2 regions of the Bacillus sp. NEB1478 genome follow, and region 1 is predicted to be linked to the other one. Evidence: riboswitches for the same ligand, from Rfam matches in the RefSeq annotation. Region 1 holds a riboswitch; the other holds the start of a gene.

Evidence for each region. A riboswitch is a leader RNA that binds a small molecule or an ion and turns the genes downstream of it on or off. The one in region 1 is predicted to bind S-adenosylmethionine.
Region 2: it holds a riboswitch for S-adenosylmethionine, as region 1 does, so the genes downstream of both, RGB74_RS19985 (methionine ABC transporter ATP-binding protein) here and RGB74_RS04505 (alpha/beta hydrolase family protein) in region 1, are expected to answer to the same signal.

What each region holds. Positions count from the first base shown of each region.
Region 1 is NZ_CP134049.1:954,750-958,170, reverse strand. It holds gene RGB74_RS04515 (DUF72 domain-containing protein) at 1-288, opposite strand, end outside; gene nfsA (oxygen-insensitive NADPH nitroreductase) at 314-1,060, opposite strand; gene RGB74_RS04505 (alpha/beta hydrolase family protein) at 1,180-1,995, opposite strand; SAM riboswitch class I at 2,147-2,261, opposite strand; gene RGB74_RS04500 (phospholipase D-like domain-containing protein) at 2,455-3,421, opposite strand, start outside.
Region 2 is NZ_CP134049.1:3,904,273-3,907,693, reverse strand. It holds gene serS (serine--tRNA ligase) at 1-457, shown strand, start outside; tRNA gene RGB74_RS19990 (tRNA-Ser) at 550-642, shown strand; SAM riboswitch class I at 1,296-1,402, shown strand; gene RGB74_RS19985 (methionine ABC transporter ATP-binding protein) at 1,471-2,484, shown strand; gene RGB74_RS19980 (methionine ABC transporter permease) at 2,474-3,139, shown strand; gene RGB74_RS19975 (MetQ/NlpA family ABC transporter substrate-binding protein) at 3,156-3,421, shown strand, end outside.

The DNA of each region.
Region 1 (3,421 bases):
AATGGATTGTATGAACGCCTCAAACATCTTTTTTACAGAATCAAAAGGGATCTTTCCACGGGAATGTCCAGTCATGCCTTGATAAGCTTTTACGACAAATGAAAAATCTTTAGGTGTGGCTGAAACCCATTTTTCATAGTTTTTTATCGGTTGTACTGCATAAAAGGATGAATCGACTTCTACCACTGGAAAATGACCGCTGTAGACGGCAAGTTTATCTTTTGCTGGCGTACCATCCGGATATAGCGAATCATGATCTCCCCAGCCAGTTACCCCAATTTTAATCATATGATCCTCACCCGCCTGTCCTCTCTTATCTTTTATTCAATCCTTTCGACCGTACAAACTCTTTCATATAAGTCCGTTTTGGTGAAGTCATACTTGCGGCCATCTGACTTACCCAGCCTTCAATACGCTTGCCGCCAGTACGTTTCGTATAATAGTCAGCGGACTCTTTTTCATATTGATTCAAATAAGTTAACGAATCTTCTTTCTTCTGATAGCTATCCTTATGGAATACGCCTTCTATAGGCATCCGAGGCTTTTTCCCCGGCTCAGCATCTGGGTAGCCGACGGCCATCCCGAACAGCGGAAGTACATAATCAGGACAATCGAGAAGTTCGGATACTTCTTTTAAATTATTTCGTATTCCACCAATATAAACAATACCCAAACCTAATGATTCAGCTGCAATGGCAAGGTTTTGAGCCGCAAGTGCAACATCTATAGTACCTACGATAAATCCTTCTGTCGATTCAACCGTGTCTTGCACATTTGTTTCCATCATTTCAGACGCAAGCAAATGGCGGTTGTAATCTAGACAAAAAACAAAGAAATAGCCGTTATCAGCAACATACGATTGATTCCCTGCCAGCTCTGCAAGCTTTCTTTTTTTCTCTGAGTCTTCTACACCTATAATCGTATAAACTTGCTGATAGCTCGACGTAGATGCTGCCTGAGCACATTCTACGAGTGTTGTAACGATTTCATCACTTACTATTTCCGACTTAAATTTTCGGACGGATTTATGAGCTAAAATGGTTTGTATAACTTTGTTCATGTCAGCAGCTCCTTTATGTAAATAGATTGATTGCATTATATCCTTTTCTTATGTAAAAAAGCGAACCGCAGAAACTCGGATTCGCTTTTACTATTCCCCTTTTTTAGACAATAGTATCTCTACATACTTTTTTTCAGGAGATAATGATGATCTATTGTCACATGCTTTAAAAGCCATTGAGAGGTCTCTGAAATAAGCTCATTAAATTGCTGAATCGAAGAAAATGTATGATTTCCCCCTTCAATTAATGTCATATCACTTCTTCCATGCGGGCGCTGTTTAGCTTGCTGATAATATAAGGTGCAATAGTCAGGCGAAATGGTATCGTCGGCAGTTCCATGGACAAAAAGGACGTTACCTTTAAATGGGTTCCAGATTGTTATCGGCGAAAAATGCCTTAAAGATGAAATGAATTTATCGGTAATAGCGTATCCTAGGTGATCAATAATTACTTTCCTTTGAGAATGGTGGTTGTTAAAACCGACGATTCGGGTAATATCCTCGAATGGATTACCTACTGCGGACCACAAAACAGCATTCTTGATCCGTTGGTCGGCAGCCGCGGTACAGGCTGCCACAGCCCCGCCTAAACTATGACCGATTAATGAGATTTGATTGGAATCAATCGCCTTCAGTTTACTGCCATAAGAAATAACTGCCTTTGTCTGATCAATAAAATCGGCAAATTCATTTTCGCCATAATCCCCATCACTTTCACCACAACCTGCATAATCAAATCGAATTACAACAAAACCAAGGTTTTCAAATTTTTGTGCAGCTTTAACGAATAAGCGATCGACACCGATTCGGGTACTTGTAAAGCCATGGCAAATAATAACTAAAGGATATATACGATCTTCAATTCTCCGTGACGGGTAATGAATGGTGAGTGCCAGTTCCTTTCCTCTCCAACTCAAACAATCCTGCTTTTGCATGGAACAAAACTCCTTTCTCCTTTTTTAAAACATAGCTCTGTTAATGGATAGAGTTGATCATCCTTGGAAGTCAGAAAATCCACTCCTTTTCCAATACAAAAAAGCCATGTTCATAAGAGAACACGGCTGATCACTTTTAATTCCGTATATTCTCTCATCTCTCAGCCTTTGCTGTTAGATTTAGCACCGTTTCAATATAAACATATTTATATTGATGGTTGCCGGGCTTCATTGGGCTAATTCCCTCTGCCTGCTCTTAATAAGAGTTACTTTTTAAATTATGGTTAATTTTAAGTCAATTAATTCTATATGTCAACTCGGATTTAATAATATATAATTTAAAATTAACTTTATACTGAATATCATTGGGCATATGGATTAAATATGACGTTTGAGCACAAAAAAATAAAACTGGATAGCCTTTATGCTATCCAGCTTACATGATAATTTTTGAGTGTTTTACTGAACAATTAGAGAAGCCGCCTGATAATTTACAGGCAAGTAATCATAAAGATCGGCTGCAGAGCTGGCAACTGTTTGGGTATACCATGTATAATCTCCAGCTATGGTTGGAGCAGTCCAGTTTGAAAAAGTAAACGTAATGCTCTGGTTTCCTAACAAGTTAGCAGTATCAATATATACATAATTTCCTGAAAATTTTAATTGGCTTGAAACGTTCGTCCCATCACTCTTTACAGCCGTTACCGTAGACGCTGTTGGATCCGGCCATTTCGGTGGAGCCATTATATCAACTTTTTGTATCGGATATGTTGAAGGTGCTTTTAACGTTACATTAACCGTTTGATTGCTTCCGGCTGCAACAGTGCTCTTATCGATAGATACCGTTCCGCGTCCATATGAACCTCGAATTCTTAAAAATTCATTATAGTATTTGTCAGCTGTCGTCTTATCATGAATAACCATCAAATTTTCGCTGTTCGAATCATTTGCATTTGCACTTGCGTTAAATGAACCTGTGACTACTGCCGCACTCGTATATCCTTTATCTGCAATAAGAACTTTGTCGTGTAATTTTCCGTTATATGGGTTATCAGCAATACTAACCGGGATTCCCTCTTTTGCTAAATAGGCAAATTCTCCATAAGGGCCGTTGCTTCCATATTGACTTTGATCAAGGATCCCTTCTACATTCACTCCACGGTTCTTTGCATTGATTAATGCCGTACGTAAGTTATCATCTGTGAAGGAGAAATAATCAAAGTAAACATTATATTTTGCATTATTAACAACATCGATAATAGCTGAAATCGGATTATCTTCCGGTGCAAAATATACTTCAACCGGGATATTTGCTGTGGAAGTGGCAACTGTTACTTTTTGTTCGCTAACAGTTGAAGGTGATGCCGTTTTTGTAAACTGATTGTATACATACATTTCCTCAAAATCTGTTTTATAGATGGATGCA
Region 2 (3,421 bases), 980 kb from region 1:
TGGATTGATTCGTCAGCATCAGTTTAACAAAGTAGAGCTTGTTCGTTTTGTAAAGCCGGAAGATTCTTATGAAGAGCTAGAAAAACTTACAGGTCATGCTGAAAAGGTTCTTCAGTTATTAAATCTTCCATATCGTGTTCTAAGCATGTGTACTGCTGATTTAGGCTTTACAGCTGCAAAAAAATATGACATTGAAGTATACATTCCAAGCTATGGTGCTTACCGTGAAATTTCTTCTTGTTCAAATTTTGAAGACTTCCAAGCACGCCGTGCACAAATTCGTTTCCGCAGAGAAGCTAAAGGCAAACCTGAATTGGTTCATACATTGAACGGTTCTGGATTAGCTATAGGCCGTACAGTTGCCGCTATTTTAGAGAACTACCAGCAGGAAGATGGTTCTGTTATCATTCCTGAAGTACTGCGTCCATACATGGGCAATAAAGAGGTATTGAAGTAAATGAAAAAGAGAGGAATTCCCCTCTCTTTTTTTTATGAAAAATGTTGACACTAAAAAGTGAATCATGTTAATATAGTTCTTGTCAGTCACACGGAGGTATACCCAAGTCCGGCTGAAGGGATCGGTCTTGAAAACCGACAGGGGTTTAACGACCCGCGGGGGTTCGAATCCCTCTACCTCCTCCATATACATATTCAACCCACTTGATCATATTGATTGAGTGGGTTTTTTGTTATTTGTTCATTGATAAGCGGAGAATCTTTTTGTCAGTCTTGTTTCTGCGGTACTCACGTATTTTAATACGTTCTGTTCCTCGCAACTTCACTTCCTCAACCTTCTTGCTTCTAAATGAACAAATGATTGGAATGATAAGCGGTGAATCTCTTTGTCAGCTGTGTTTCTGTGGTACTCACGTATTTTTTAATACGTTCTGTTCCTCGCAACTTCACTTCCTCAACCTTCTTGCTTCTAAATGAACAAATGATTGGAATGATAAGCTGTGAATCTCTTTGTCAGCTGTGTTTCTGTGGTACTCACGTATTTTTTAATACGCTCTGTTCCTCGCAACTTTGCTTCCTTGACCTTCTTGCTTCTAAATGAACAAATGATTGGAATGATAAGCGGCGAATCTTTTCGTCAGTACTCCGAGTTGCACCGAGTAATCGGAGGTGTATTATTTCAATAGCATTCATTTATCAAAATAGAATCTGTTCCTCGCATCTAGCCGTCAATTTCACAGTAGTAAATGTAAGCGTTTACACTTTAAAGGACTAAAAAATTATATTGACAGAACTTTCAAGATGGTAGTATGATGACAATTAATTAATTGAATATTCAACACTTATTAAGAGAGACCGAGGGATCAGGCCCTATGACGTCCAGCAACCTCCATAATGGGAACGGTGCTACTTCCTGCAGAATGCGTGTCATTCTGGAAGATAAGTCGATTGCATGTATATTCGCCCTCTTCCAGTTGTGAAGAGGGTTTCTTTATGTTTAAAGGGGGAGAACAGATGATAGAGGTTCGTAACGTAACAAAAATTTATTCGGCTAAAGGAAGAGAGATTGTTGGAGTAAAGAATGTCTCATTAACTGTCCAAAAAGGCGAAATTTTTGGAATAGTAGGATACAGCGGTGCCGGTAAGAGTTCACTTCTGCGCTGTTTGAATTTATTGGAGAAACCAACTTCAGGCGAGATTTTAATTGATGGGATATCTATTACTAGCTTAGATAAAAAAAGCCTTCGAAAAGAGCGGTTAAAGATAGGAATGATCTTTCAGCATTTTCATTTAGTAAGTGCGAAGACAGTTTCTGAAAATGTTGCATTTGCTCTAAAAGCTGCAAATAAACCAAAGGAAGAAATTAAGCAAAAGACATTAGAGCTGTTAAAACTTGTCGGCTTGGAGAACCAGAGTGACCAGTACCCCTCACAGTTAAGCGGTGGACAAAAGCAGCGTGTTGGAATCGCAAGGGCACTCGCGAATGATCCAAAAGTTTTGCTATGTGATGAAGCTACATCTGCGCTCGATCCAAGTACGACAAAATCAATTTTAAATCTTTTAAAGTCAATCAACAAAAAGCTCGGTATAACGATTGTACTTATTACTCATGAGATGGAAGTAGTTAAAGAGATTTGTCACCGAATGGCAGTCATGCAGGGTGGAGAGATTATCGAACTTGGAGACGTATACGATATATTTGCTCATCCAAAAGAAGAGCTGACTAAAACTTTCATTGGAAGTGTGCTGCAAATGAATTTACCTGAACAACTTTTAGCAGGCAGAAGAGGAGTTGTTATCAAAATTCATTTCAAAGGAGCAGTCGCAGAAGAAGCAGTCGTTTCTGAACTGTTTCAAAACTTTAAACTCAAAGGAAATATTCTGCATGGCAAAATCGAGTATATCCAAGAAACGCCTCTGGGCATCTTCATTATGGAACTGATCGGTGATGCATCAGAAATAGAGAAAGCCATTTCCTACATTACGACCAAATTAGATAGCTTGGAGGTGGTGAAAAATGCTGCTTGATTCAATAACTTCAATACTCCCAGATTTAAATAAGGCTTTTTTTGAGACGACATATATGGTCGCGATCTCATTAAGTATATCGTTATTAGCCGGACTTCCGTTAGGCATCATACTATTCGTAACCGATCGAGGTTTGCTGTTTGAGAACTTGTACATTAAACATGCAGCGGGATTGCTTGTTAACTTGATTCGTTCTGTTCCATTTATCATCTTGCTTGTAGCACTGCTCCCGCTCACCCAATTAATTACTGGAACAACGATAGGACCAAAAGCAGCTTCCGTGTCGTTGTCAGTAGCTGCCATTCCTTTTTTCGCTCGGCTAATCGAAGCTTCTTTACGTGAAGTAGATAAAGGCGTGATTGAAGCAGCCATTGCAGTAGGTGCTTCACCGTGGATGATTATACGAGAGGTGATGCTGCCTGAAGCAAAGCCTGGCATTGTTCAAGCCATCACGATTACAGCCATCAGTTTAATCGGTTACTCAGCAATGGCTGGTATCGTTGGCGGCGGCGGGATCGGGGACTTTGCCATTCGATTCGGCTACTACCGTTATGACAATACGATAATGATCACGACAGTTTTGTTATTAATCATAATCGTTCAATTGCTCCAGCTTCTTGGTGATCAATTAGCACGTAAAGTAAATAAAAGATAAAGAGGAGAAACCATTTATGAAAAAATTAATATTCACAATACTGACTGCACTATTCTTTTTAGCGTTAACAGCTTGTTCCTCAACCGATTCAAAGGAAAAGCAAATCACGATTGGAGCAACTGCAGGACCTTATTCAGATATGGTTAATAAAGCGATCAAACCATCACTTGAGAAAAAGGGTTATAAAGTAAAAGTCGTTGAGTTTAGTGATTACATTCAGCCAAACCTTGCATTATCAAAAGGAGATTTGGATGCGAACCTTTTTCAGCACAAAGTGTATAT